Regions from separate parts of the Micromonospora sp. NPDC048830 genome, predicted to be linked through region 1. Evidence: riboswitches for the same ligand, from Rfam matches in the RefSeq annotation. Region 1 holds a riboswitch; each other region holds the start of a gene.
What was found. A riboswitch is a leader RNA that binds a small molecule or an ion and turns the genes downstream of it on or off. The one in region 1 is predicted to bind cyclic di-AMP.

Region 1 (7,138 bases):
ACCGAGCTGGCCCGCGGCTACGGCGCGCAGGTCTTCCCGTTCAGCCGCTCCACCACCGGCACCCACGTCGAGCGCGCCGAGGACGTCGAGGCCGCGCTGCGGACCGCCTTCGAGGCCACCGGCCGGATCGACCACGTGGTCGTCACCGCCGGCATCCTGGAGAAGGGCGAGCTGACCGAGATGGACCAGGAGACGATGGACCGGGTCCTGCACGTCAACTTCGTGGGCCCGGTCACCATCGCCCGGCAGTCCCTGCCGTACCTGCAGCAGACCAAGGGCCAGCTGCTGCTCTACACCTCCAGCTCGTACACCCGGGGCCGGGCCCGCTACGCGCTCTACTCGGCGACCAAGGCCGCCCTGGTCAACCTGACCCAGGCCCTCGCGGACGAGTGGGCCGAGTACGGCGTACGGGTGAACTGCATCAACCCGGAGCGCACCGCCACCCCGATGCGCACCAAGGCGTTCGGCGAGGAGCCGGAGCACACCCTGCTCGCCGCCGAGACGGTCGCCCAGTCGTCGCTGGACGTGCTGGTCTCGGAGCTCACCGGGCAGGTCATCGACGTGCGCCGGGCGCCGGGCGAGGCGCCCGCGGCGGGCATTCCCGGCCAGGCCGGCAAGCCCGCCGCCCCGGCGACGGCCGGCTGAGTTCGCCGGCGCGGCGGGAGAAGCGGGTACCGACATGCGTGGTGACCTGGTCAGGAAGCTGACCGCCCGGGCGGCGGCCACCGGCCTGGCGGTGCTGGCGTTCCTCGTCCTCGCGCTCACCGGCGCGACCGGCTGGGGGCTGGCGCTCGCGGTGGCGGCCCTCGCCGCCGCGGCCTGGGAGCGCCGGGTCCGGCCGGCGGCCGACAGCACCGCCGAGGCGGTGCTGCTCGCCGCTGGCGTCCTGGTGGGGTACGCGCGCCGGCTCGACGCGGGCTTCGACCCGGCCCTGGCCGCCACCGCGCTCGTCCTGCTCGGGCTGGTGCTGCTCGTCGGCCCGCTGCGGCAGGCCGGCAACCTGGAGATCCGGGCCGCCAACCTGCCCGTCCGGTCGTGGACGCCGCTGGTCGCCGCCGGGCTGGGCGACGCCCTGCTGGCGCTGCTCGCCGCCGTCGCCCTGGCCGCCGCGCTGGCGCTGCCCGCCGCGGTCGCGCTGGTGGCGGCCCTGCTCGTCGGCGCCGCCGCCGGGGCGGTCGCCCTGGACCTGGCCCGCCGCCGGTTCCGCCCGGGCGCGGGCGGCGGGGCGGTGGCCCGGGCGCTGCGCCGGCACCAGCCGGAGTTCCTGCTGCACTTCTCCGCCCCGCCCGGGTCCGAGTACCAGGTCACCATGTGGCTGCCGTACCTGGAGCGGATCGGCCGGCCGTTCCTGGTGCTGGTCCGGGAGCCGGAGTTCCTCGCCCCGATCGCGGCGGCCACCACGGCCCCCGTGGTCTACTGCCCGACCACCAGGACGATGGACGAGGCGCTGGTGCCGAGCCTGCGGGTGGCGTTCTACGTCAACCACGGGGCGAAGAACAGCCACTGCATCCGGTTCTCGCAGCTCACCCACATCCAGATCCACCACGGCGACAGCGACAAGGCGCCGAGCGCGAACCCGGTCTCGGCCATCTTCGACCGGATCTTCGTCGCCGGCCCGGCGGCGATCGACCGGTACGCCCGCGCGGGCGTGGAGATCCCGGCCGAGAAGTTCGTGGTGGTCGGCCGCCCGCAGGTCGAGTCGATCGAGGTACGCCGGGCGCAGGTCACCGGCCTGGCGAACCCGACCGTGCTGTACACGCCGACGTGGACCGGCCACCACGCCGACGCCAACTACTGCTCGCTGCCGGTGGGCGAGACGATCGTCCGGGGGCTGCTGGCCCGGGGCGCCACGGTGATCCTGCGCGCCCACCCGTACACCTCGCAGAACCCGGCGTCGGCCCGGCAGCTCGCCCGGCTGGAGGAGCTGCTCGCGGCGGACCGTGCCCGCACCGGCCGCCAGCACGTCTGGGGTGCCGCGGCCAGCCGGGGGATGTCCCTGGTCGACTGCGTCAACCGCTCCGACGCGCTCGTCTCGGACGTCTCCGGCGTGATCTCCGACTACCTCTACTCGGGCAAGCCGTACGCGGTGACGGACATGGGCGCCGACGGCGACCGGTTCGTCGAGCGGTTCCCGCTGGCCGGGTCGGGCTACGTGCTGCGGCGGGACGCCGGCAACCTCGACGAGGTGCTCGGGCGGCTGCTGGACACCGACCCGTCGGCGGCGGCCCGGTGGGCGACCCGGGCCCGGTACCTGGGCGACTTCCCGGCCGAGTCGTACGCCGAGGCGTTCCTGGCGGCGGCCCGACGGGAGCTGGCGGCCGGCGGGGAGCCGACCGCCGCGCCCACGCCGCGCGCCGCCGAGGCCGTCGCCCACGACGGCTCCCCCCTGTCCCCGACAGCCTGACCCGGCGCCCTCACCCCGGCTGATCAGCCGACCCGGCCGGTCAGCCGACCCGGCCGGTCGGCCCGCGTGCGGGGCGAGGTCAGCCCCGCGCGGGCGTCGCGTACGGGGCGAGGAGGGCCAGGACCGCGGCCGGGTCCTCGACGTGGGCGTTGTGGCCCAGGGCGGGCCGGCGCCCGGTGTGCGGGGAGGACGGGTCAGGCCGAGTAGCCGCGGGTGGCGGCCCAGTTCGCCAGCGCGATCGTGCTGATCCAGTACGACGGCACGGCCGGGTTCGCCGAGTCGGCGATCTTCACCGTGCGGCCCTGGTCCTCGTACCCGACGACGGCGATGTAGTGGCCGCCGGGGAACGAGTGCCAGCCCCCGTCGACGTCGGTGGCGGAGCCGGCGATGTTCACCACGACGCCCCGCCCGGCCGAGATCGCCTTGACCACGTCGGCCTGGAGCTGGTCCATCTGCGCCGGGGTGGCGGCGTTGCCCGGGATCATCCGGGTCTTGTAGGGGCTGCCCTTGACCATCTGGTTGAGCACCCGGGTGGTGTCCTCGGCCGAGTTGGTGCCCATCTCGGTGGTGCCGAGCTTGACGCCCAGGGTGTCCTGGTCGCTGGCGATCCCGGTGGCCGACAGCGCGTTGCGCACGGCGGCGGGGCCGCAGTTGTAGTAGGTCGTCTGCGCCTGGTAGTCGTAGTCGAGGGCCTTCGACGACGGCGGCTTGGGGGCGGCCGGCCTCGACTCGGACTGCGTGGGGGCGGCGGTGGCCGTCAGGTCCGGGTTCGCCGCGGTCGAGGTGGCGCTCGGCGCGTCGGTCACGGCCCGGGCCTGGCCCCGGGTCGCCGCGCCGTCGAGGCGGGGGGCGATCTCGGCGACGGCCGTCGTGGCCTGCCGGGGGGCGGAGGCGTCGTCGCCGTTCGCGAGCAGCGCCCCGGTGCCGGAGGCGAGCAGGAGCGCCGCGGCCGAGCCGGCGACGATCTGGTACGGCCGCCGGGCGGCGAGACGCCGCAGCTGCTGCTTCAGGTTGTCGTTCACGCGTTCCTCCACGGGACGGACAACCAAGAGGTGTGGTGGTGCTGCACGAGGATGGAACTCCTTCCGACACCGCCTACCGGGTTAGCTGACGGATTCGGGCGGGAAGATCGCCCTACCACGGGCCGTGGCCCGCGGATTCACCCCACACGTGCACTGGGTCCCCGGTTCGTGTTGGTCACGATTGAGCGGGTCGGCGCGGCGTCGCCTCTTGCGATCGGTTACCGCACCGGACGGGCCGACACTACTGGCCGGTCGCCGGCCTGCCAACCGCGTGTCACCTGCTTAAACCTTCGACGGCCGATTTTTTTGCGGCACATCCGGGAACTGACGTGACTCAATGGGATAGGCGACCATTCCGGCGCCGCCGGTCGACAATCGGACAATCGGTCGTGATCGTCGGGGACTTGCAGTCTTCAAACACACCGAATGGTTGCCGACGCCCGTTTCCGAGGCGACGTGACCGGGCTCACCCGGCAGAGTTCGGCCCGTCGGCCCAGCATGTGGGCGGGCCGGGTCCAGTCAGCCCGGGCCGCGGGCCGGGGTCAGCCGGCCCGGGCCGGACGCCACCGGGCCACCCACGCGGGCCGCCGGGACGAGACCGCCGCGGGGGCTAGGGGCGCCGGGGCGGGACGGGCCCGCTCGGCCGCGGCGGACGCTTCGGCCGCCAGGATCCGGGCGGCCTCGGCGGCCAGCTCGGCGTCGCGCCAGGCGGCCCGCTCCCGCTCCGCCGCCGCCAGGTACCCGGCCCGCCTGCCGTCGCGTACCGCACGGGCCAGCACGACCTCCTGCTCCACCGGGTGCCGCCGGGGGTCCCAGCCGCCGCGTCGGGCGAAGACGTCGCAGAGCTGCCCCATCGACAGCTCGCCGCGCAGGTGGGCGGCCGTGGCGGCGTGGTGCAGCCAGCGCTCGCGGGCCGCGTACTCGGTGGGGGTGCGGGGGGTGCGGGGCGTCGGCAGGGCACCCGCGCCGCCGAACCGGCGGGCGGCCGTCTCCGCCGCGTCGTACGCCCGCCAGGCCCGCTCGGCGGCCTCCTGCGCGGCGAGCCACGCGTCGCGGCGGCGGCGGGCGGTCCGCGCGGCGCCGGCCGCCGCCACGGCCACCTCCTCGGCGTACCGGCGCAGGTCGGCCAACTCCTCGGCGGCGGCCTCGACGGCGGACGGAGCGGGATCGCCCGCCGGCTGGTCCCGCTGCGGGCGGGTCACCAGGACGGTGAGCACGGTCAGCGCCAGCACGAGCAGGACCAACCAGATGACGGCGGCCTGCGGCACCTCGATCAGGAACTGGTAGAGAACGGTGTCCAACGTCGGCACCTCACGGGGTGGATGCGGAAGCGGAGCCCGCACCGACCGACCGGGCGGCGCGGGAGCGCCACCGGAGTCGGGCCGGCGGGAACGCGAGGGGTCCTGGAGCGCGGTGGAAGCGGGCTCGGCCCGCGGGGCGTCAGGGCCGCGGGGGCGCGCGGGGGCCGGAAGCGGCGGGGGCGGGCCCGAGCGGCGCCCGGCCCGGCCCGGCCGCCCGGGCCACGGGGTGCGCGGTGGGTAGCGGCGGCATGGCCGCCCCGGCCGGGAGAGCATTGGCGGTGTACGCGGCGGCGGTGCCCACGCTCGCCGCGGCGTGGTCCGCGACGGCGCGGAGCCCGACCGGGGCGCCCGGAGCCGGGGCCGCCCCGGCGGGCGCGCCGAGCACGACCGGCCGGCCGGCGAACGGGGCGCCGGGGTCGGTGTGACCGACGGCGCTGATGGAGAGACCGCCGGCCGGGGACCGGACGGCAGACGCGTCGGCGGGGATCACGGCGTCGAACGGCAGCGAGCCGGCCCCGAGGGAGAAGGCGACCGCGACCGCGAGGCTGGTCAGCATCCGGGCGGCCGAGCGCGCGACCCACCACAGAGGACAGGTGAGCGCGACGGACGGCACGCGTCCACGCTACCGTCGCCGACGGTACGGCGCACGGACGCCGGGCGTGTCGGCGCGTCCGGCACGATCCGGTCGGGAATGCCCGCGTGCCGCCTGGGCCGAACCGGCGCTGTCGGCCAATGTGGAGCTGCCCGCGCAGACGGGGCAGTCCCCGGACGCACAGACGGGGCAGCTCCACAGCAGCCGACCGCCGGTGGTTCGGCCGGCACGCGTGGGGGCTCCGCGTGGGGGGGTCGGCGTGGGGGCTCTGCACTCGGGGCGCGCCGCCACCGGTCGGCGGCAGGCGGCCGGCGCCAAGCGGGCGGCCAGCGCCAAGCAGGCGGCCAGCGCCAAGCGGGCGGCCGGCGAGCCGGGGCGGTCAGCGATCGGGGAGAGCGGCGTACTCGCGGGGGCGCCCGCGCGGGGCGGGGACCGTGGGCGGCGCGACGGTGGCTTCCGCAGCCGACGGCGGCGCGACGGTGGGCTCCGCGGCCGGGGGCCGGGGCCGCCGGGGTCGGCGGGCCGGGCCGAGCCGGCGGGTCAGCGGCACCTCCACGAAGCGGTGCAGCAGCGCGGCCAGCCCGAGGTTTACCAGCAGGAACCCGATCGCGGCCAGCGGGCCCCACCAGCCGGGCAGTCCCGCGCCGAGCCGGCCGGCCAGCCGCAGGACGGTGATCATGACGAAGACGTGCACCAGGTAGAAGGCGAAGGAGACCTCGCCGAGCCAGACCATCGGGCGGCTGCGCCAGGGTGTCCGCGCGCCGCGCACGTCCGCGTCGGCCGCGGCCGCGATGACCAGCACGTACGCCGCGGCGAGCAGCGCCGCCCACAGCTCGGCGCGGACCCACTGCGCGGCGACGATCCAGGTGGCCACGAAGGCCAGGCTGGCCACGGTGAGCCGGGGGCCCCGCCAGCGGCCCCGCCGCAGCAGCTCGGCCGCGGCGACGCCCATCCAGAACTCCAGCGAGCGCACCACCGGGAAGATCTGGGTGAACCACCAGGTGCTCTCCTGCGGCACCAGGCGCTGGCCGGGCCAGAGCGCCAGGATCAGCAGGGGCACCGCCACGACCACCGCCCACAGCACCCCGGGGCGCACCCGCCGCACCACGGGCAGCGCGAACGGCAGACAGAAGTAGAAGAACAGCTCGCAGGACAGCGACCAGCTCACCGAGTTGACGCTGTAGAAGTATCCCGGGGTGGGGTCCCAGGCCTGGACGAGCAGGAGGTTCTCCACGGCGGCGCGGACGTTCACCGGCTCGGCGAACAGCCAGACCCCGGCCAGCAGCGCCACCGCCCACATCAGCAGATGGTTGGGATAGACCTTGGCGAGCCGGCGGCGCCAGAAGTCCCGCCGGCGATCCCCGTCCCGGGCCGACCACACCAGCACGAAGCCGCTGAGGATGAAGAAGAACTCCACGCCGGACAGGCCGAGGCTGAACGCCCAGCTGACGACGGCCTGGTAGTCGGGCTCGGCGACGACCCGCATCGTGCCGACGTGGTAGCCGAAGACCAGCAGGGCCGCGATCCAGCGCAGCCCGGTCAGCGAGGGCAGCCGGCTCGCCGGGCGGGCCGGCGCCTCGGCGCGTACGAGGGCGGGGGCGCTGGTCATGCCGGGCACCCTACCGGGCGGGCCGGCGGCGACGGCCGCTCGGCGTGCGCGTACCCGACGGCGGGGCTGGAATGACCTACTATCGCGGCGGCGGCGGCGCGGACACGATGAGAGGGAAGCCCCTGATGCACAAGCGGATCCTGCTGCGGGCCAAGAAGGGCCCGTTCGACGTCTATTCCCCCGAGGAGACGTTCGAGCGCAACTGGATCG
Region 2 (7,138 bases), on a different contig from region 1:
CCGTGGTGGTCACCGAGGGCTGCCCCACGATCTCGGGCGTGGTCAGTGAGGCGGCCCGGATCGCCATCCGCACCGCCTGCGCCCAGGTCGGCGACCCGTACGTCTGGGGCGCCACCGGTCCGAACGCGTTCGACTGCTCCGGCCTGACCCAGTACGCCTACAAGGCCGCCGGCATCCACCTGACGCACTTCACGGGGGCGCAGTGGAACGAGGGCCGGGCCATCCCGCGCTCCGAGGCGCGTCCGGGCGACCTGGTGTTCTTCTTCAGTGACCTGCACCACGTCGGCCTCTACCTCGGCAACGACAAGATGGTGCACGCGCCCCGGGCCGGCAAGCCCGTCAACGTGAGCAGCATCAACTACATGCCGGTTGCCGGCTTCCGCCGCCCCGGCTGACGCCCACGCAACCACGGAAACGGCCCCCGCTCGAGCGGGGGCCGTTTCCGTGCGCGGTTGCGGTCAGCGCGGCGCGCCCACCGTCGCCGGCAGCACGTCGACGTCGTCCTGGTTGACGTACATCACCCGGTGGCCGAACTGGATCTGCACGTACCGGTTCTCGCCCCGGATCACCGTCCAGTCGCCCGGCGACGAGCCGTCGAAGGTGACGGCCCGGTAGTACTCGCCGGCCAGCACGCCGCCGACGGCGTACCGCTGGCCCGCCGGGAGGGTGTACTGCAGCGGCGAGATCGCCTGGTAGGGCACCCCGGCCGGGTACGCCTCCCGCTCCGGGTACGCCCGCCCGTACACCGGGATCGTGGCCTTGCCCGCCTTCGGGACCACCACGAAGCCCTGCGCCCACTTCGCCGTCGGCGCGGACGCCGGGTTGTGGAACCAGGCCTTCTGCCCGAGGTACCAGATCGCCGTCCAGTCACCCTGGACGTCCGCGAGGGCGTACGTCTGCCCGGTCGAGGCGCGGGCGCCGTGGTCGGAGATGTACATCGTGTTCGGCGTGCCGTTCGGGCGCAGCCCGCGGTCGTTCACCAGCGGCGCGTCGGCGCTCGGCGCGGTGCGCAGGACGACCGAGGACGAGCCGCGCAGCGGGCACGGCGCGATCGGCGGCGGCGGGCTCGGGACGCCGGGCGGCTGCCGGTTGCAGCCGGTGAACGCCGGCTGGTTGCTGGCGTAGTCGGGGTCGATGGTGACCAGCCCGGTGTGCGGGGTGCCGGTCGACTGGAACGGCGCCTTCAGCAGGTCGAAGTAGTGCGACCAGTTCCAGTACGGGCCCGGGTCCCAGTGCATGCCGGCCACCGTCGACGCCACCGTGCCGGGGACGTTGTCGTGGCCGAGGATGTGCTGCCGGTCCAGCGGGATCTGGAACCGCAGCGCGATGTGCCGCACCAGCTTCGCGGAGGTGCGGTACATCGCCTCCGTGTACCAGGTGCCGTGGCCGGCGAAGCCCTCGTGCTCGAGGCCGATGGACTTGGCGTTGACGTACCAGTTGCCGGCGTGCCAGCCGACGTCCTTGGCCTTGATGTGCTGGGCGATGTAGCCGTCCACCGAGCGCAGCGTGTAGTGCCAGCCCAGGTAGTCCGCCCGCTTCACCAGGTTGACGCTGGGGATTCGTCGACGTGGGCGCTGGCGGCCTCGGCCGAGGCGACCCGCTCGGCGTCGGTCAGGTGCATCGGGCCGAACCCGCCGCTCGTGCTCGGGCGGCCGGCGTGGGTGTCCCACCGGGACTCCAGGTAGGACACGCCGAGCAGGACGCTCTCCGGCACGCCGTACTCGGCCGCGGCGGCCGCGTACTGCTGCTGCCGGTCGGTGGGTGCGTCGGCGGACCCGGTGCCGAGCGGCTCGGCCGCGACGGGCCCGGCGGCGAAGGGTAGGACCGCGGTGGCCGCTGCCACCACGGCGGCGAGCAGGACGCGTCTGCTCGCCGGTAGGTTGGATCGGGGCATCGAACCTCCCGAGTGAGGGTCTGGGTGAGGCCACCCTCCCGCCGCCGCCCCAAGGGGTCAATACCTTTCCGGTTATCGATATTGCGTGAAGGAAAGCTACGGAGACCCCGGTCATACGGAGTGTCACAGCCCGTCGGGTTGCGAATCGGTAACGCCCGTCTCTACTCTGGTCAACCGTCGGCCGGTCACAGCGCCGCCCACACCGGGCGGTGACGGCCCGACACCGCCGAGTCGCCTCCGGGCGAGCCGGGGACCCAGGTACGCCGGGGTGAATCCGCAGCCTCGCTGCGGTAGGGCGCTCTCCCTTCCCGCCCGAACCCGTCAGCTAACCCGGTAGGCGGTACGGAAGAAGGAGAACGGAGCCCGGTGGCACACCATGCCCCGCGGCGCCCGTCGCGCCGGTCGGCCCACGCCGACCGGATGCCGGCTGCGCCGCGTCCACGCTGGTCACGCTTCACCACCGCCCTGGCCGCCCTCGCCGGCGCCGCCGTCGTCCTGGCCGGCGTCGCGCCCCCGGCCCACGCCGAACCGTCGGTCGCCGAGATCGAGCAGCAGATCGACCAGGACTGGAACAAGCTCGAACCGCTCATCGAGCGGCACAACGCCACCCGCCAGGACCTCGCCGCGAAGCGGAAGCAGGCCGACGCGCTCGCCCGGCAGATCGGGCCGTTGCAGCGTCAGGTGGACGAGGCGATGGCGAAGGTCAACGGCCTCGCCGTCGAGGCGTACAAGGGTGAGAATCTTTCGGCCGTGAACGCGCTGCTGGGCAGCCGCTCCGCGAGCCAGATGCTGGGGCAGCTGGAACTGCTCGACCAGTTCGCCCACCGCCAGCAGCGCGACGTCCAGACGGTCGTCGACCTGCGCGACCGGCTGGCCGCGAAGAAGCAGCCGCTGGACGAGATGGTCGCCCAGCTCACCCGCACCGAGGCCCAGCTCGCGGCGAAGCGCAAGCAGATCAACGCCGAGATCGACCGGCTGCAGAAGCTCCGGATCAAGGTGTACGGCAACGGTGGCGGCGGCTCGCTGCGGCCCGCCCCGTGCCCGGCGAGCTATCCGGGCGGCGGCGCCGGGATCGCCGTCAAGTTCGCCTGCGCCCAGATCGGCAAGCCGTACGTGTGGGGCGCCGCGGGCCCGAACGCGTACGACTGCTCCGGCCTGACGATGGCCGCGTGGGCCAAGGCCGGCGTCTCGCTGCCGCACAACGCGGCCCGGCAGCGGGCCGTGACCGCCCGGGTGAGCCGCGCCGACCTGCGCCCCGGCGACCTCGTCTTCTATTACGCCGACCTGCACCACGTCGGCATGTACGTCGGTGGCGGCTGGGTCGTGCACGCCTCCCAGGCTGGCGTCCCGATCAAGATGAAGCGCGTCGACGACGGCCAGGTCAACAGCTACGGCCGCCCTGGTTGACGGGTACGGGGCCCCTGCGGGACGGGGGCCCCTGCTCGCCGCCGGGCGGTGTCAGCGGGTGGGCCAGGTGCGCCAGTTCCGCCAGGACCGGCTCGGGGTCGGGCCGCGCTGCCCCTGGTAGCGCGAGCCGTAGACGGCCGACCCGTACGGGTGCTCGGCCGGCGACGAGAGCCGGAAGATGCACAGCTGCCCGATCTTCATTCCCGGCCACAGGGTGATCGGCAGGTTCGCCACGTTGGACAGCTCCAGCGTGACGTGCCCGGAGAAGCCCGGGTCGATGAAGCCGGCGGTCGAGTGGGTCAGCAGCCCGAGCCGGCCGAGCGAGCTCTTGCCTTCGAGGCGACCCGCGAGCTGGTCGCCGAGCGAGATCACCTCCAGCGTCGAGGCGAGCACGAACTCGCCCGGGTGTAGCACGAACGGCTCGCCGTCGGGCACCTCCACCGCCGACGTCAGGTCGTCCTGCTGAATCGACGGGTCGATGTGCGTGTAGAGGTGGTTGTTGAAGACCCGGAAGAGCTTGTCGAGGCGTACGTCGATGCTCGACGGCTGCACCAGACTCGGCTCGAACGGCTCCAGGGCGAGCGTGCCAGCGTTCAGCTCGCTGACGAGGTCGCGGTCGGAGAGCAGCATCGCAACACCATAGCGATCCTGGTGACAGCCGCTGCGACCGGTTCGGGGGACCTGCGTGTCGTGGTCGCTGATCGTACATTTGTTCGATAGGATGCCGGCATGGCTTCCTGGTCCGAATTCGCCGCTGACGAGCCACGACTCGCCGACGGGATCCGCCTCCTCATGCAGCAGTACGGGCCGGGCTTCGGCTACCTGGCCACCGTCCGTGCCGACGGCGGGCCCCGGGTGCACCCGGTGTCCCCGGTGATCACCGACGAGGGGCTCTTCTGCTTCGTCATCGACTCCCCGAAGCGGCGCGACCTGGAGCGCGACGGCCGCTACGCGCTGCACTCCTTCCCACCTGAGGACAGCGACGACGAGGCGTACGTGGCGGGGCGCGCCCGGCCCGTGACCGACCAGGCGCGGGTGGCCCGGTTGGCCGAGATCGGGCGGGCCGCGCCGCAGGTCGACTGGCGGCTGTTCGAGTTCACCGTCGACGTGGCGATGCTGACCCGGCGGGCGCACGGCGGCTCGTCCGCTCCTGGCGACGGCCCGGGCCGGCCGGCCGTGCAGGTCTGGCTGGACCCGGTGGCGGCGAGGCCCGCGGGCGGCGCCAGTGTCGACGTACCCGATCAGGGGCCGGCCCGGCGCGCGCAGGGCGCCCACCGCGCGGCGGCCTGACCCCCGAAGACGCCGGTGCCGGCCCCGTCGTAGGACGGAGCCGGCACCGGAGTGTCAGCAGCGGTGGTACGTCAGGCCGCGCGGTAGGCGTTCCACGCGGTCAGCATCCGGCTCGCCTGACCAGGGGTGAACTGGTACATGCACGAGTCGTAGGTGTAGTCCATGAAGTTGGTGATCGGGTCCAGGCCCGCCGCGGTGCAGGTGTCCCGCCCGGTGGGGCACTGGAACGCCGCCGAACCCTCGGCCGGGGTGTCGTCCACACTGTCGCCGGCGCCGGAGCAGCCGCCCTGGAAGGTGTGGTACAGGTTCAGCCAGTGGCCGACCTCGTGGGTGCCGGTGTCGCCCTGGTTGTAGTTGGTGGCGGTGCCACCCGGCAGCGACTCGCCCAGCACGACTACGCCGTCCGAGCTGCTCAGCTTCCGCTGCGGGAAGGTCGCCCAGCCGAGCAGGTCGTCGCTCAGCTCGCCGAGGTAGACGTTCAGCGTGTTCTTGCCGCCCTCCCGCAGGGTGCTCTTCATCGAGCGCTCGGCGGACGAGCCGTACACGATCGGGTACCAGGTCGGGTTGGTGACCCGGTTGATCTTCTGCAGCTGGAACGCGAAGGCGGTGGCCGCGCCGCCGGTGGCGCCGCTGTACGCCTGGTTCAGCACGCTGATCTGCTGGGTGATCATCGAGTCCGGGATGTTGCCACCGGCCCGGGTGCTGTCCCGCTGGATGACGTGGACGATGACCGGGATGGTCACGCTCGCCACCGGCGTGGCCCCGGCGCCGGGGCGGAAGTTGGCCCGCTCGCGCAGCGCGGCGGCCAGGTCCGCCTCGCGCTCACGGACCTGGGCGGAGGTCAGCTCGTTCGGCTCGTGCTTGGCGTGGCCGCCGGCCTTGATCCGGGCGTCCGTGTGGACGTCGGCCGGCTCGACGCAGGCGTCCGACGGGGCGGCGGAGAAGGCCGAAGCGGCCGGGACGACGCCCACCGCGGCGGTGCTGAGCAGCAGCGCGAGGGTCGTCGACGCGACGCCGGCGGTCCGCCGGGTCAGCAGGTTGGGACGGAGTCCCATGGGCCCACCTCTTTCTGACGACGCGACAGGGGGTATGTCACGCCGAGGCTGAAACGTGGAGGTGACGTTACATCCGATCGACGAATTTGAGAATGGGCATGTGTTGCTGGGATGAAAACTTCTGGGGGTTTTTCCTGATGGAATGTCATCTTTGGGGGTGCCGGGGGCGCCGGTGACGCGCCCGAGGGGGGTACCTGGTGCGGAGTGGCGGTGACCTCAGGTACAGTGGTGCCGCCTGCGGGTGTAGTTCAATGGCAGAACATCAGCTTCCCAAGCTGACAGTGCGGGTTCGATTCCCGTCACCCGCTCCACACACGAAGGCCCTGGCCAGGACGTCAGTCCCAGCCAGGGCCTTCGATGTTGCTACCGCTTCTTGCGCTGCCCGTGCCCGCTGCGTGCCCGATTCCGGGTCTGCTTGATCTGGGAGCTGAGCGCGTTCGCGATGTGTTCGTCACGTTCCTGCGCGGTGTGCTGGTAGATCATGGCCGCGCGGGTGGAGGCGTGGCCCATCCGGGCCATCAGGTCGGCGAGGCTGGCACCGGTGCGAGAGGCCAGGGTGTTTCCGGTGTGCCGCAGGTCTGGAAGTTGGAGCGGCGCAGGACAGCGCCCTTCGCTCCGGTGAAGATGAGCGCGTCCTGATCGTCACCGACGAAGTCGTCCAGGTGGGCGCGGATGTCGCGGCGGATCGCGTCGGGGACGGTGACGGTCCGAATGCCGGCATCGGTCTTGGGTGGCCCGAAGGCGAGGCTTCCGTCTGAGCGCTCGACCAGGGTCGCGCGGACCGTCACGGTCCTACAGCGCGGGTCGACGTCGCGGCGGCGTAGCGCGGCGAGTTCTCCGTAGCGGAGGCTCGCGAAGGCGGCGAGCAGGACCAGGGCGCGAAGCCGGCCGGGCACGATGTCGGCGAGCTGGAAGACCTGGGCCACGGTGGCGACAGGTCGCTCAGCCGCGCGCTCGATGCGGCACCCTTGATCCGACAAGGGTTGCGCGGTGGTTGCGCAGGGCCATCCCGCCAGCCGTCGACCCGGGCGAGCCGAGCAGACCACCGCCCGGCCCGCCAGCGTCCGTACGTGCGTCAAGGTCCGCTTGACGTGGCGGGCCGGGCGGCGGCCCGCTCCCCGGAGGGCGGGTCGGCGGCAGACGGGATGGCACAACCGTTGACTCGGCGTGCGACTGTGTTTGCAGGCGCCTGGGATCGGAATGGAGAGCCGCTTGGATAGCCCCGATATGTCCACGATTGTGGAGTCGTATCGATACCGTCTGTTCGTAAGAGGGATGCGCCTCGCTCTGCTCTTCCCGGTAACGCTCGTGCTGATGGTGCTTGCTCGACTCGGCGTTGCGCCGAACGTCCTTGTGCCGCTCGTGATAATGCTCTTTGTTGCCATGGCGCTGGGCATCGTTACGACGTGGATTGGTGCAGTTCTCCTGATTCGGGAGACTTCGCGCTATTCGGGCGTGACAAGCGGGAGGGTTGATGTTCAGAAGTCCTGGG
Region 3 (7,138 bases), on a different contig from region 1:
CGGCTGGTGAAGAAGATCCTCGCCACGGTCAAGGAGATGAAGACCGAGCACGCCGAGCGCTACCGCACCTTCTGGTCGGAGTTCGGCCCCGCCCTGAAGGAGGGCCTGCTCGACGACCCGGACAACACCGAGGCGATCCTCGACGTCGTCTCCGTCGCCTCCACCCACGACCCGGAGCAGCTGACCGGCCTGCGCGACTACGTCGAGCGGATGAAGGACGGCCAGAGCGACATCTACTACATGACCGGTGAGTCCCGGTCGATGATCGAGAACTCGCCGCACATGGAGGCGTTCCGAGCCAGGGGCTACGAGGTGCTGATCCTCACCGACCCGGTGGACGAGGTCTGGGTCGACCGCGTCGGCCAGTTCGACGGCAAGCCGCTGCGCTCGATCGCCAAGGGCCAGGTCGACCTGGACACCGAGGAGGAGAAGAAGGAGGCGGAGTCCGCCCGCGAGCAGCAGCGCCAGGAGTACGCCGACCTGCTGACCTGGATGACGGAGAAGCTCCGCGACAGCGTCAAGGAGGTCCGGCTCTCCACCCGGTTGACCACCTCGCCGGCCTGCGTGGTCGGGGACGCGCACGACATCACCCCGACGCTGGAGAAGATGTACCGGGCGATGGGGCACGAGGTGCCGCAGGTCAAGCGGATCCTGGAGCTGAACCCGGGGCACCCGCTGGTGGAGGGGCTGCGCACGGCCCACGAGCAGGGCGCCGAGTCCGACGCGCTCGCCGACACCGCCGAGCTGCTGTACGGCATGGCGCTGCTCGCCGAGGGCGGCGAGCTGGCCGACCCGTCCCGGTTCACCAGGATCCTGGCCGACCGGCTGGCCCGCACCCTCTAGGGCGGCGGAGGACAGGTACGAGCCGGCCGGCGCCACGAAGGCGCCGGCCGGTTCTGCCGTGCGGGCCCCTCTCACGACCGCTGATTTCGACACCGAAGGTCCACCAGGCCGGGTGTGCCTCCTGTGGCGATGAGGTGTCCTGTCCGGAGGGCCCGCCGCTGGCCGTCCGGCCGGTGGACATCCCCGCGTCGGCCGAGGACGAGCTGCGGCGCGCCCTGTCCGGCCACGCCGCGCCCACGGAGCAGGGCGTCCGCGCGGCGCTGGCCGGAATGGACCTCGACCCGCTGTTCGCGCAGCAGGTCACGGCGGCGGGCGGGGTCGTCGGAGTGGCGCTGCGCGGCAGCCAGTACGACTGCCTGCTGGCCCGCGTCGACGGTGAGCGGGTGGAGGTGTGGCGGCCGAGCCGCGTCCAGCTCGCTCCCGGGGAGTTGAGCTGCACGGCCGACGTCGCCGCGCGCGGGCTGGGCCAGCGCCCGCCGCACTGACCTGAGTGGGGGATGGCCCGCGTCGGCGATGGGCGGGATCGGACGGAACTCACGATGCGTGACCGCCCTGTGTGGGGGAGGGCCGGGTCGGAGTCGGTCCATCGGGCGCCATGCACGTCCGGCGCGGCGGCGCAAATCGACTGTGGAGCCCGTCGCCCGAGCGGGTGACGAAGGCGACAAGAGGTGGGCGGCCGTCGCGGATGGTGCCTAACGTCGGTCGGGTCCACGAACGTGGACACCACGGTCGGTAACGCCTAATCCTGCCGCCGGCCGTCGGCACCTTGTCCTCAGGGCAGGAGCGGGGGACCCAACGTTCCTCGGTGCACCGTCACCTCGGGGTGAAGCCGCCACCGGCGGCCGGGCTCCTCGGCCCGAACCCGACAGCTCACCTCGTCGGCGTGGAGGATCACCATGGCAACTGAATACCTCGCCCGCCATCGTCGGGTGACCGCTCGCCGTGCCGCCGTCGCCGCGGGCGCCGTCGCCGGGGCCGTCGCCCTGTTCGGGCCCGCCGCCCCGGCCCAGGCCGCGGTCAACTGGGACGCCATCGCCCAGTGCGAGTCCGGCGGCAACTGGCACATCAACACCGGCAACGGCTACTACGGGGGCCTGCAGTTCTCGCAGGGCACCTGGGCCGGCTACGGCGGCAGGAAGTACGCCGCACGCGCCGACCTGGCGACCCGCGGCGAGCAGATCCGCATCGCCGAGAAGGTGCTCAGGGGCCAGGGCATCGGGGCGTGGCCGACCTGCGGCAGGAAGGGCGGCTCGACCAAGACGTACCGCCCGAAGTCGGAGACGAAGGCCGCCCCGAGGAAGGAGCGGTCCTCGCGTACCGAGACGCCGGCGTCGCGGAGCAGGCGGGACACCACGAGGAGCGCCCCGGCCACCGGCGGCGGCCGGACCTACGTGGTGCGGTCGGGGGACACCCTGTCGGAGATCGCGCAGGCCAAGGGCGTCCGGGGCGGCTGGCGCGCGCTGTGGCAGAGGAACGAGCGGGTGGTGGGCGACCAGCCCGACCTGATCTTCCCCGGCCAGCGGCTCAGCCTCTGACGCACGGTCGTCGGCCGATGCGGCCCGGCGACCCGGCACACCGAAGCGCCCGGCCGGTCCTCCGGCCGGGCGCTCCCGTCCCAGGGTCCGGGGTCGGGGACGCGTGGACTCCGGGCCGGCTGGGTAACACCGGCGGGCATGAGCACCAGCACCAGGACCAGGCCCGACGAGGCCGCCCCGGGCCGCGTCGGCACCGTCGCGGTGGTCGCCCACCGGAAGAAGACCCTCGGCGGCGGCCTCGACGAGTTGCGCGCCACGCTGGCCGGCGCCGGCGTCGACGACCTGCTCTGGTACGAGGTGCCCAAGAGCCGCAAGGCGCCGAAGAAGGTCCGCAAGGCGCTCGACAGGGGCGCCGGGCTGGTCTTCGTGTGGGGCGGCGACGGCATGGTGCAGCGCTGCGCCGACGCCCTCGCCGGCACCGGGGTGCCGATGGCGATCCTGCCCGCCGGGACGGCGAACCTCTTCGCCACCAACGTGGGCGTCCCGGCCGACCTGCCTGAAGCGGTGCGGGTGGGCCTCAGCGGCCGGCGGCGCCGGCTCGACCTGGGCCGGCTCAACGGCGAGCACTTCGCGGTGATGGCCGGCGCCGGCTTCGACGGCGAGCTGATCGGCGAGGCCGACCGCCGGCTCAAGGGCCGGCTGGGCCGCCTGGCGTACGTGTGGACGGGGCTGCGGCACGTCCGCGGTGAGCTGGTCCGCACCCGGGTCCGGGTGGACGGGGCCGACTGGTTCGACGGCGAGGCGAGCTGCGTGCTGTTCGGCAACGTCGGCACGATCACCGGGGGCATTCCCGCGTTCGACGACGCCCGTCCCGACGACGGCGCGCTGGAGGTCGGGGTGGCCACGGCGGCCGGCGCGGTGGACTGGGCGCGGACGCTCGGGCGGATGGCCGCCGGCCGCTCGGACGAGTCGCCGTTCGTGCGGATCACCCGGGGCCGGAAGATCACCGTACGGTTCGCCGCGCCGCGGACGTACGAGCTGGACGGCGGGGCGCGGGCGGAGACGAAACGGCTGAAGGTCAGGGTGCGGCCCGGGGCGCTGACGGTCTGCTGCCCCGACGACTGACGGTCGGAGCCCGGCTCACCCGAGGGCCGCGGCGCGCGCCCGGGCGCGGCGTACCACCGCCGGCAGCCGCCGCGCGGCCAGCCGGGCGAGCGCCGCGCAGCCGATCCCCACGGCCAGGGACGCGACCAGCGCCGCCCACCGCGACCACGGGGCGACCAGCGGCATCACCTGCCAGTGGGTGAGGTAGACGTACAGCGAGCTGCCGGCCAGCAGCGCCGCCGCCCGGTTGACCACCCGCCGGCTCGGCAGCCGGGGCACCCAGACCAGCAGCGCGAACCCGGCCACGACCAGCGCCTCCCGCGCGGGCTGACCGAAGAACCCGGGCACCGTGAGCAGGGCGGCGGCGGTGACCACGACGCGCCGGGCGGTCGTGTCGGCGCGGGCCGCCGCCCAGCCGAGGGCGAACAGCCAGAACACCACGACGGCGGACGGGACGTGGCCGCGGTCGGCCAGCCCCGGCAGGTCGTACCGGGTGACGAGGCCGAGCGCGGCGAGGGTGAGCGGCAGCGCGAACGGCAGCCGCCGCTCCAGCCGGTCCACCGCGGGCACGGCCAGCAGCGCGACCGCGGCGAGCAGGATGTACACCAGCGCCTCGACGAACCAGAACTGCCACTCGGTGGCCCCGTCGTGCGGCCCGAGGACGCTGTTGAGCAGCAGGACGTTGGTCAGCCCGTAGTCCCCGGTGACCGCGCCGGCCGCGGCGATCCAGAGCACCGCCGGCAGCACCACCCGGGCGATCCCGCGACCGGCCGCGCGCAGCCGGTCCCGGCGGGGCGCGTCGGTCAGCTGGAACCGGGCGAAGTTGAACCCGGCGACCGCGAGCAGGAGATGGGCGCCGCCCTTGACGGTGAACAGCGGGATGTGCGACCCGACGATCGCGACGATGGCCGCCGCCCGCAGCGCCACGCTCGTCTCCAGCACGGCGGTGCGGCGGCGGGGCGCCTCCGGCGCGGGCGGGCGCAGGTCCCGGATGGCGGTGGTGTGCCAGTCGGCGGGCAGCCCGCCCAGGGCCTCCTCCAGCCGGACGGACATCTCCACGTACGACAGGGAGTCGCCGCCGAGGGAGACGAAGCTGTCGTCCGGGGTGACCTCGGTCACGTCCAGTACCCGCTCGTACAGCCGGCACAGGTCGGCCCCGGCGGCGTCCGGCGGGTCGGCGGGAAGCGCGAGCAGGGCGGTCCGGTCGGGCTTGCCGTTGCCGAGTCGGGGCAGTTCGGCCAGCATGTGCACCCGCACCGCCCGCGCCGGCAGGCCGGCCGCCGCGGCGGCGAGCCGCCGGACACGGTCGGCCTCGGCCGGGGCCTGTGCCGCCACGACCAGCTCCCGGTCGGTGCCCGCGCAGTACGCCGACACGCCGGCCGCGCGCAGCCGCTCCTCGACCCGCGCCAGGTCGACGCGCAGCCCGAAGACCTTGGCGAACCCGCCGACGCGTCCCACGATCTCCCACAGGCCGTCGGGGGCGCGGCGGGCCACGTCGCCGGTGCGCAGCTCGTCGACGGTGCGGCCGAGGGCCAGGTCGGCGGGACCGTCGGCGTAGCCGAGCATCACGTTCGGCCCGGTGTAGACCAGCTCGCCGGTGTCCGGCTCCGGCCGGTCGGGCAGGGGGCGCAGCCGGAACGAGCCGCCGGGCACCGGGACGCCGATCGCCTCCGGGCGGGTGGCCGCCAGACGCGGCGGCAGGTACGCCATCCGGGCCGTGGCCTCCGTCTGGCCGTACATGACGTACAGGTCCCAGCCGCGCCGGCGGCCGAGGGCGGCGTACCGGGTCACCCGCTCGGGGTCGAGCCGTCCGCCGGCCTGCGTGACGTAGCGCAGGTGGGGCAGGCGCATCTCGGCGAAGCCCACCCGGTCCAGCAGCTCGAAGGTGTACGGCACGCCGGCCAGGGCGGTGCCCCGGGCCGCGCGGAACAGTTCCCAGAACCGGCGGTCGGCCACGGACAGGTCGGTGAGCACGAGCGCGGCCCCGCGCAGCAGGTGGCTGTTGACCACCGACAGCCCGTAGCAGTAGTGCAGCGGCAGGGTGGTGGCGGCCCGGTCGGTGTCGCGGATGCCCAGGTAGCCGGCGATGGCCTCGGCGTTGGCCTGGAGGTTCGACCGGGACAGCCGGACGAGCTTCGGCGAGCCGGTCGAGCCGGAGGTGCTCAGCAGCAGGGCCAGGTCGGGGTGCAGCTCGTGCCGGCTGGCCGGGTGGCGCTCGTCGACCACCAGCGTCCCGCCGACGCGGCGCAGCACCACGTCCGGGTCGTACGACCGGATCAGCGCGTCGGTCGCCGCGGCGTTGTCGCCGGGCGCCAGCAGCAGGGGGTGTCCACCCGTGAGGGCGGCGAGGTAGCCGACCAGCTCGTCGAGGCGGTTGGCGCCGGCGAGCAGGACCAGCCGCCGGTGCGGGCCGAGGCGGGCGGCGAGGTCGGCGACGCGGCCGGCCAGGTCCTGGTAGCTGAGCCGGGCGTCCGCGGTGATCACGGCGGGGCGGTCGCCGTGGCCGCCCAGGGCGGCGGCGAACGGCACCGCCTCGACGGCGGGGAGCACGCGCATGGCGCACAGGTTAGGGCAGGCTCACCTCACTCGGGAAGCCCGGGTCGGACGAGTCACAGCCGGCCTGGTCGGCGGAACGGACTTGCGCGGAGTCGATAGCTAAGGTAAGCCTTACCTGTGCAGAAGCGTCTGAGTGTCATGCTGGCCGCCACCCTGGCCGGCCTCCTCTCCCTGACCGCCTGCGGTGGCGGCGACGACGGCGGCGACCCGGGCAAGCCGAACGACAAGCGGCTGACGATCTACAGTGGCCGTAGCGAGGCCCTGGTCAAGCCGGTGCTGGAGAAGTTCGAGAAGTCCTCCGGGATCAAGCTGGACGTCCGCTATGGCACCACCGCCCAGATGGCGGCCCAGCTGCTGGAGGAGGGCGACCGCAGCCCCGCCGACGCCTTCTTCGCCCAGGACGCGGGCGCGCTCGGCGCCGTCACCAAGGCCGGCCGGCTCGCCACCCTGCCGCAGGAGGTGCTGGACCGGGTACCCGCGGCGTACCGGGCCAGCGGCGGGCAGTGGGTCGGCGTCAGCGGCCGGTCCCGGGTGCTCGCCTACAACACCGACCAGGTCACCCAGGACCAGCTGCCCACGTCGGTGTTCGAGGTGACCGACCCCCGGTGGAAGGGCAGGATCGGCGTCGCCCCCACCAACGGCTCGTTCCAGGCGTTCGTCACCGCGCTGCGGGTGCAGCACGGCGACGCCAGGGCGAAGGAGTTCCTGACCGGGCTCAAGGCCAACGAGCCGCAGATCCGCGAGAACAACGTCCAGATCGTCGCCGATATCGACGCCGGCAAGATCGCGGTCGGCCTGGTCAACCACTACTACGTCTACGAGCTGGCCAAGGAGCGCGGCGGCGACCCCACGACGCTCAAGGCGCGGCTGCACTTCTTCCCCGACGGCGACACCGGCGGGCTGGTCAACGCGGCCGGCGTCGGCCTGCTCAAGCGGGCCGGCTCCGACCCGGACGCCCGCGCCCTGGTCGACTACCTGCTCGGCACCGAGGCGCAGACCTACTTCGCCACCCAGACGTTCGAGTACCCGCTGGCCGCCGGCGTCCCGGCCGCGCCCGGCCTGCCGCAGCTCGCCACGCTCGAGGCGCCGAAGATCGACCTGAACGACCTCGACACGCTCGACGCGACGGTCGCCATGATCAAGGAAACGGGGCTGGCCTG
Region 4 (7,138 bases), on a different contig from region 1:
GGGTGGCGGAAGTGGCCGCTGGGGTTCACCGTGTACTCGTTGCGCCGGCCCACCCGCGTGCGGCGCAGGTACCCGCCGGCCTCCAGGTCCGCCACGATCGCCTGGGCCGCCCGCTCCGTCACGCCCACCTCGTCGGCCACGTCGCGCAGCCGGGCGGTGGGGTTGCGGGCGATGACGAGCAGCACGTGCGCGTGGTTGGTGAGGAACGTCCAGTTCCGGGTGCTCCCGTTCCCGCCTGTCGTCGCCATGTCCGACATGGTATGGCCCCGGCGGCCCCGGTAAGCGCCTGCCGCCGTCCGCGACCGACCTCAACACATGAAATGCATATCACGTAATTCTTGACGTACGTCCCCCTGCGTGTGACCGTGGGTCGACGGCGCGCGTGCCGCGAGTGGCGCCGCTGCCGACGGGCGAATGGCGAGGTGGTAGGGCATGAACAATTCGAAGTCTTCAATGAATAAGTTGGGCCCCCGGCCGATCGGCCGTGCGGCGGCCGCTGGTTTCCCGCCCACCCCGGAGCAGGCCTTCGCCGAGCTGCTCGCCGGCAACCGCCGGTTCGTCGCCGGCACGCCCCACCATCCGAACCAGGACGCCGACCACCGGGCGGCCGTGGCCGAGGGGCAGCACCCGTTCGCGGTGATCGTCGGCTGCTCCGACTCCCGGCTGGCCGCCGAGATCATCTTCGACCGGGGCCTGGGCGACCTCTTCGTGGTCCGCACGGCCGGGCACACCGTCGGCCCGGAGGTGCTGGGCAGCGTCGAGTACGCGGTGACGGTGCTGGGCACCCCCCTGGTGGTGGTGCTCGGGCACGACTCCTGCGGCGCCGTGCAGGCGGCCAGGGCGGCGGCCAGCACCGGCGTCGCGCCGGCCGGCCACCTGCGGGCGGTGGTGGACGCCGTGCTGCCCAGTCTCGGCCTGGCCGCCGAGCGGGGGGTCGAGGACCCCGACGAGATCGTCGACATCCACATCGCGCACACCGTCGAGGCGATCCTGGCCAACTCGTCCGTGTTGGCCGCCGAGGTGGCCGACGGACGGTGCGCGGTGGTCGGCCTGTCGTACCGGCTCAGCGCGGGCGAGACACGGGCGGTGGCCGCGGTGCCGGTCGGCCTGACCGAGCCGCCGGCCGCCGCCTGACCCGCCCGGCCGCCGCCCGGTCTGCCCGGCCGCCGTCTGCCGCACCCGGCCGCTGTCTGTTCTGCCCGGCCGCCGCCCGGTCTGCCCGGCCGCCGCCCGGTCTGCCCGGCCGCCGCCCGGTCTGCCCGGCCGCGCCGGAGGCCGCCGGCCTCCCCCGCGTCCGCGTCGCCGGCACCCGAACGCGAACGAGGGTCGCCCCGCCCGGGACGGCCCTCGTTCGCGGGTCGGCGTCAGAGCAGCGACATGTGCACGTGGTCGGTGTGGTTGGACGGGCCGCTGTAGGACTTCCAGCCGGTGGCCGGGAACCAGATCTGCCGGTTCCAGATGACGTAGTAGATGCCCAGCCGGTCGGCGTTGCGGATGAGGAACGCGGCGAGGTTGTTGCCGTACATCCGGGTGTCGTTGTTGTGCCACGGGCTGAAGCCGCTGTTCTGCAGCGACCAGTCGCAGGCGCGGCCCTTCGGGTGCTCCCACGGCCCGCCGGGCCGGTAGCAGCCCACGAAGCGGTTGAAACCGGCCCGCTTGACCTCCTTGTACGCGTGCAGCGTGCGGGGGGTGATGCAGCCGGAGGTCGTCGGGTCGTTTTCGCTGCACGACTCCGGTCGCCAGCCGCCGTCCGCGGTCCGGCCGGGCGCGATCCGGGCCACCGGGGACGTGGCGGAGACCAGGCCGCCGGTGAAGCCCCGGCCGCCGACCAGCGCGAGGGCCTTCTCCGCGTCGTGCTTCTTCTTGGCCATGATCGCCGTTTGCTTCTGCTGCTCGCGCACCTCGGCGTCGAGCGCCAGCTTGGCCTGCTCGGCGCGGGTCTTGGCCTCGTTGACCCGGGCCAGTTTCTGCGCGTTGATCATGTTCAGCTCGTCGAGGGCGGACGCGCGCTGCACGAACGAGTCCGGGTTCCCGCTCTCCAGCAGCGCCGCCATGGCGCCGATCCGCCCCGTCCGGTACGACTGGGCGGCCAACTCGCTGACCTGCGGGGCGAGGGCGTCCAGCTCGAACTGGGCCCGCTGCACCTCGAGGGCGAGCTGCTGCTGGCGCTGCTTGGACTTCGTCAGCTTCGCCTTGGCCTGGCTGTAGTCGCGGTTGGCGGCCTCGATGACGTCGGTGATCAGCTGGGGCTCGTCGTCCTCCTCGTGCCCGGACGGGGTGGGGCCGGAGGGCTCGGCCATCGCCGGGGCGGCCGGTCCGGCGAGGATCGCCAGGGCCGCGAACACGGCCACCACGGGCGTCAACCAGCGGCGTAGGGGTGCCGTCACAGTGTTCCCTTCCGTCGTCCGCCGACCGGGTTAGCTGACGGGTTCGGGGCGGAAGTGGCCCCTACCGCGGTCGCGGATTCACCCCGGGTACCTGGTTCCCCGGCTCGCCTCGCGGCGATTGGGCGGTGGCCCCGCAGGCGCCGCTGCGCGCCTTCGGCGGTGACCGGCAGCGAGGTTACCTGAGAGCACTCCTGCGGATCTACGCCCAGAAGCCCGCCAAATGCGTCATTTCGTAATTGCTTTCGGTAATGGGTGACGCGTTTCGCAGGTCGCACAGTGGCGATCGTCGCGCTGAGTAGTCTCACCATGCGGCGTCCGTGCTCCCTTCTCGATCTCCGGGCCGGGACGGGGGGTGGATCGGCCCGGCCCGGAAGCCGTCGTGGGCCCCTCCTTTGCTCAACGCCTCCAGCGCGATTTCCCGTTCATTGAAACGGTGACCGGTGGTGGGCGTGCGCGGGGTGGGCACGCCGGCGGGGGAATCGCCGTCGGCGGCGGACCGGCCCGGGCTGGTGCGGCCGGCCGCGGTGACCACGGCGGCCAGGCCGGTGGTCAGCGGTACGGCGGCGATCAGGCCCAGCGTGGCGACCGCGCTGCGGACGATCTCCTGCGCCAGGAACTCGCTCGTCAGGAGCTCGGACACCGGGCGGGAGTCGGCGGTGAGCAGGAGCAGCAGCGGCAGGGACGCGCCGGCGTACGCCAGCACGATGGTGTTCACGGTGGAGGCGATGTGCGCCCGCCCGACCCGGGTGGCCGCCCGGTAGAGCTGCAACCGGGACAGCCCTGGGTTGGCGTGCGCCAGCTCGGTCACCGTGGCCGCCTGGGTCACCGTGACGTCGTCGAGCACCCCGAGCGAGCCGATGATGATGCCGGCGAGCAGCAGGCCGTGCAGGTCCACGTCGGCCTGGAACATCGACAGCGTGGTGGCGTCCTCGGTGCCGTACCCGGTGAGGTGGGTGGCGGCGGTCGCCAGGGTGCCGAGGACGCCGGTGAGCACCAGGCTGCCCAGGGTGCCGAGGACGGCCACCGACGTCTGCGCGGTGATCCCGTGGGTGAGGTAGAGCACCACGAACATGATCAACGCGGAGCCGACGACCGCGATCGGCAGCGGCGACCCGCCGCCGCCGATCCCGGGCAGCACGAACGTCAACAGGATGGCGAAGCTGGCGGCGAGGCCGGCCAGCGCGGCCAGCCCCCGCCAGCGGCCGAACGCGACGATCGCGAGCGCGAACACCAGCGCGAGCCAGAGCAGCGGCTTGCCGCGCTGGTGCTCGGCGATGTTGTAACTGGTCGCCGCCGGGTCCGCCGGGTCGGTCAGCCGGACCAGGACGATCCGGTCGTCGACGGCGACCGTGGGGGCGCCCGGGCCGGTCGGGATGGGCGTCTCGACCTGTTGCCCGGCGTCGGGCCCCTGCTCGACCCGTACGGTGACCGTGCCGCACGGGCCCGCCGCGGCGGCGGGCCCGCCCTCCGGCGCGTCCGGCTGCGGGGGACAGGGCTCCGTCACCACCCGGGTCACCGTGCCGTGGTACCGCGGGACGGCCGCCGCGTCGTCGGCCTGCGGACCGCCGCCGCGCGGCCAGAGAAGGATCGCGGCGACCACCGTGAGGGCGAAGAGCGGCAGCACGGTCGCGACGAGGATCCGCCGCACCCCGGGCGGGGTGGGCGGAGCAGCTCGGCTGTGGTCGGCGCCCATCGACGATCTCCAAACGGTGTCAGGCTGGGACGCGGGCCGGCGGCCCGGACGGCGCGGACGGACGGAGCGGATTCCGGATGACCATCGCCCCGGAATCGTAGCCAGGCCCACCTGCGGGCGCAGGGTGCGCGCCGGACTCCGTCGGTGGTTCGGCGCACGGCGGGCCGTGCGGGGCGGCATGTTGGAGACATGGGTCACGACGCGCACGCGGGGCACGGGAGCCGGGACGCGCCCGGGCGAACCGGCGGCCCCGGGCCACAGGAGGGAGACGCCGGGCACGACAGGCACGCGGGGCACGACCCGGAGATGTTCCGTCGCCGGTTCTGGCTGTGCCTGGCGCTGACCCTGCCGATCGTGGCCACCAGCGAGGTGGTGACGGACTGGCTCGGCCGCGTCCCGGAGTTTCCCGGCCGGTCCCTGGTCGGCCCGGTGCTCGGCTCGGTGGTCTTCTGGTGGGGCGGCTGGCCGTTCCTGGTCGGCGCGCTCCGCGAGCTGCGCGACCGGGCGCCGGGGATGATGCTGCTCATCGGGATGGCGATCAGCGTGGCGTACGCGGCCTCGCTGGCGACCAGCGTCGGCGCGTTCCGGCTCGACTTCTGGTGGGAGCTGGCCGCGCTGGTCACCATCATGCTGCTCGGGCACTGGCAGGAGATGAGGGCGATCGGGCAGGCCCGCGGGGCGCTCGCCGCGCTGGCCGCCCTGCTGCCGGACGAGGCGGAGCGGGTCCGGCCGGACGGCGGCACCGAGCGGGTGCCGGTGGCGGGGCTGCGCGTCGGCGACGTGCTGCTGGTCCGGCCGGGCGGCCGGGTGCCGGCCGACGGTCAGGTGGTCGAGGGCGCGGCCGAGTTGGACGAATCCATGATCACCGGGGAGTCCCGCCCGGTCGTCCGGTCGGCCGGGGACCGGGTCGTCGCCGGCACGGTCGCCACCGATTCGGCGGTCCGGGTGGAGGTGGGGGCGGTCGGCGAGGAGACCACCCTCGCCGGCATCCAGCGGATGGTCGCCGAGGCGCAGCGCTCCAGCGGCCGGGCCCAGGTGCTCGCCGACCGCTTCGCGGCCTGGCTGTTCTACGTCGCCGCCGCCACCGCCGTCGTGACGGTGCTGGTCTGGACCGTCATCGGCCGTCCCGACGAGGCCGTCGTGCGGACCGTCACCGTGCTGGTGATCGCCTGCCCGCACGCGCTCGGCCTGGCGATCCCGCTGGTCGTCGCGCTCTCCACGGCGGTCGCGGCGCGCTCCGGCATCCTCGTGAAGAACCGGCTCGCGCTGGAGCGGATGCGCGGAGTCGACGCGGTGCTGTTCGACAAGACCGGCACCCTGACCCGGGGCGAGCACGTGCTCACCGGCGTCGCGACCGCCGCCGGGACCGGGGAGGACGACGCGCTGCGGCTGGCCGCCGGGGTCGAGGCGGACAGCGAGCACCCGCTGGCCCGGGCGGTCGTGGCGGCCGCCGGGCCCCACGGCGGGGCGGCGCGCGCGGCCGGCTTCCGCTCGTTGCCGGGCCGGGGGGTCCAGGCCACGATCGACGGTACGGAGTACGCGGTGGGCGGCCCGGCCCTGCTGCGGGAGTTGGGCGCGGACCTCCCCGCCGAACTGGAGACGACCGCCGGGGACTGGGCGGCCCACGGCGCCGCCGTGCTGCACCTGGTCCGCCTGCCCCGCACGGTGCTCGCCGCGTTCGCCCTCGCCGACGAGGTACGCCCCGAGGCCCGGGAGGCGATCGCCGAGCTGCGCGCCCAGGGCGTCCGGACGATCGCCATGATCACCGGGGACGCCGGTCCGGTGGCCCGGGCGGTCGCCGCCGACCTCGGCTTCCGGCCCGGGGTGGACGAGGTGTTCGCCGAGGTGCTGCCGGCGGACAAGGACGAGAAGGTCGCCGAACTCCAGCGCCGGGGGCTGACCGTGGCGATGGTGGGCGACGGGGTGAACGACGCCCCGGCGCTGGCCCGGGCCGACGTGGGGCTCGCGATCGGGGCCGGCACCGACGTGGCGATCGAGTCCGCGGGCGTGGTGCTCGCCTCGTCCGACCCGCGCGGGGTGGCCGCCGTCGTCCGGCTCTCCCGGGCGTCGTACCGGAAGATGGTGCAGAACCTCGCCTGGGCGGCCGGCTACAACGTGGTCGCGTTGCCGCTGGCCGCCGGCGTGCTGGCCCAGGCCGGGGTGACGTTGAGCCCGGCGGCCGCCGCGGTCCTGATGTCGGCGTCCACCATCGTGGTGGCCCTGAACGCCCAGCTGCTGCGCCGGGTGCGCCTCGGCCCGGGGTGACCGGATTCCGGCTCCGGGCGTCCGCCGGTGCGGCGCCGGCCGGGCAGGCTAGCGTGGGTGCGTGCGGGCGGCGGCGCAGACGACGACCGGGCGGTGGGCCCGGCTGGCCCTGCTGCTCTGCACCCTGGTCGGGCTGACCGCGATGCACACGCTCGGCCACGGCGGGCACGCCGCCGGCGGGGCCCACGAGGGTCACCACCCCGCCGGGCCGCCGGAACCGCGGCCGGTGCTCGTCGCCCACGCCGCCGCGCCGGCCCCAGCCACTCGAGCGGAGCTGTCGGCGTGGTCGGGCGCGAGTCACGGCGACTGCCCGGAAGGCGGGTGCGCCCTCGCCCGGCCGCTGCCCGGCGACGGAAGCGGCGGGAGCCTGCCCGGGTGGAGCGTCTGCCTGGCGGTCCTCGGCGCGTTCGGGCTGGCCGTGCTGGTGGCCGTGCTGCTGCTGGCGGGGGCGCGGGCCGTCGGGGTGGCCGGCGGCGCGAGCGCCGGAGGTTCGCCCGGCCCGCGCGCCCCGCCGCCCCGTCCGGTCGGCCTGCGGCTGGCCGAGATCTCGGTGTCGCGTACGTAGGACGCCCCGCGCGGGTGCCCGGCCCCTGGCCGGTTGCCCGGCGCTCCGTGCTGCCCTCGTACGTTCCGACCCGGAAGGATTTGAAGACGATGAGAACCCGTACGACCGCCCGCCGCGCCGCCCTGGCCGGGATGGGGCTCACCGCCGCCCTGGCCCTGGCCGCCTGCGGCTCCGCCGACTACTCCGGCCACCCCTCGTCCGGTCAGGGAACGCCGGCCGCGACGGTGA

Region 2: linked by a shared signal. The riboswitch ahead of ACGFIZ_RS01370 (NlpC/P60 family protein) and the one ahead of ACGFIZ_RS10330 (C39 family peptidase) in region 1 are both predicted to bind cyclic di-AMP.
Region 3: linked by a shared signal. The riboswitch ahead of ACGFIZ_RS11975 (transglycosylase family protein) and the one ahead of ACGFIZ_RS10330 (C39 family peptidase) in region 1 are both predicted to bind cyclic di-AMP.
Region 4: linked by a shared signal. The riboswitch ahead of ACGFIZ_RS18880 (coiled-coil domain-containing protein) and the one ahead of ACGFIZ_RS10330 (C39 family peptidase) in region 1 are both predicted to bind cyclic di-AMP.

The regions. Positions count from the first base shown of each region.
Region 1 is NZ_JBICUP010000008.1:88,395-95,532, reverse strand. Features, by position in the region: gene ACGFIZ_RS10340 (D-ribitol-5-phosphate cytidylyltransferase) at 1-645, shown strand, start outside; gene ACGFIZ_RS10335 (CDP-glycerol glycerophosphotransferase family protein) at 680-2,404, shown strand; gene ACGFIZ_RS10330 (C39 family peptidase) at 2,599-3,438, opposite strand; cyclic di-AMP (ydaO/yuaA leader) riboswitch at 3,482-3,624, opposite strand; gene ACGFIZ_RS10325 (hypothetical protein) at 3,969-4,736, opposite strand; gene ACGFIZ_RS10320 (hypothetical protein) at 4,867-5,340, opposite strand; gene ACGFIZ_RS10315 (acyltransferase family protein) at 5,699-6,928, opposite strand; gene ACGFIZ_RS10310 (polysaccharide pyruvyl transferase family protein) at 7,054-7,138, shown strand, end outside.
Region 2 is NZ_JBICUP010000001.1:282,071-289,208, forward strand. Features, by position in the region: gene ACGFIZ_RS01355 (NlpC/P60 family protein) at 1-395, shown strand, start outside; gene ACGFIZ_RS01360 (N-acetylmuramoyl-L-alanine amidase) at 459-1,541, opposite strand; gene ACGFIZ_RS01365 (hypothetical protein) at 1,538-1,894, opposite strand; cyclic di-AMP (ydaO/yuaA leader) riboswitch at 2,109-2,248, shown strand; gene ACGFIZ_RS01370 (NlpC/P60 family protein) at 2,315-3,301, shown strand; gene dcd (dCTP deaminase) at 3,353-3,931, opposite strand; gene ACGFIZ_RS01380 (pyridoxamine 5'-phosphate oxidase family protein) at 4,031-4,591, shown strand; gene ACGFIZ_RS01385 (zinc metalloprotease) at 4,663-5,646, opposite strand; tRNA gene ACGFIZ_RS01390 (tRNA-Gly) at 5,884-5,957, shown strand; gene ACGFIZ_RS01395 (hypothetical protein) at 6,010-6,165, opposite strand; gene ACGFIZ_RS01400 (hypothetical protein) at 6,165-6,572, opposite strand; gene ACGFIZ_RS01405 (hypothetical protein) at 6,859-7,138, shown strand, end outside.
Region 3 is NZ_JBICUP010000010.1:95,756-102,893, reverse strand. Features, by position in the region: gene htpG (molecular chaperone HtpG) at 1-843, shown strand, start outside; gene ACGFIZ_RS11980 (hypothetical protein) at 978-1,328, shown strand; cyclic di-AMP (ydaO/yuaA leader) riboswitch at 1,570-1,737, shown strand; gene ACGFIZ_RS11975 (transglycosylase family protein) at 1,740-2,378, shown strand; gene ACGFIZ_RS11970 (diacylglycerol/lipid kinase family protein) at 2,517-3,443, shown strand; gene ACGFIZ_RS11965 (AMP-binding protein) at 3,459-5,978, opposite strand; gene ACGFIZ_RS11960 (iron ABC transporter substrate-binding protein) at 6,117-7,138, shown strand, end outside.
Region 4 is NZ_JBICUP010000021.1:12,123-19,260, reverse strand. Features, by position in the region: gene ACGFIZ_RS18890 (helix-turn-helix transcriptional regulator) at 1-257, opposite strand, end outside; gene ACGFIZ_RS18885 (carbonic anhydrase) at 454-1,134, shown strand; gene ACGFIZ_RS18880 (coiled-coil domain-containing protein) at 1,365-2,387, opposite strand; cyclic di-AMP (ydaO/yuaA leader) riboswitch at 2,392-2,522, opposite strand; gene ACGFIZ_RS18875 (YibE/F family protein) at 2,689-4,080, opposite strand; gene ACGFIZ_RS18870 (copper-translocating P-type ATPase) at 4,270-6,345, shown strand; gene ACGFIZ_RS18865 (hypothetical protein) at 6,407-6,910, shown strand; gene ACGFIZ_RS18860 (DUF305 domain-containing protein) at 7,000-7,138, shown strand, end outside.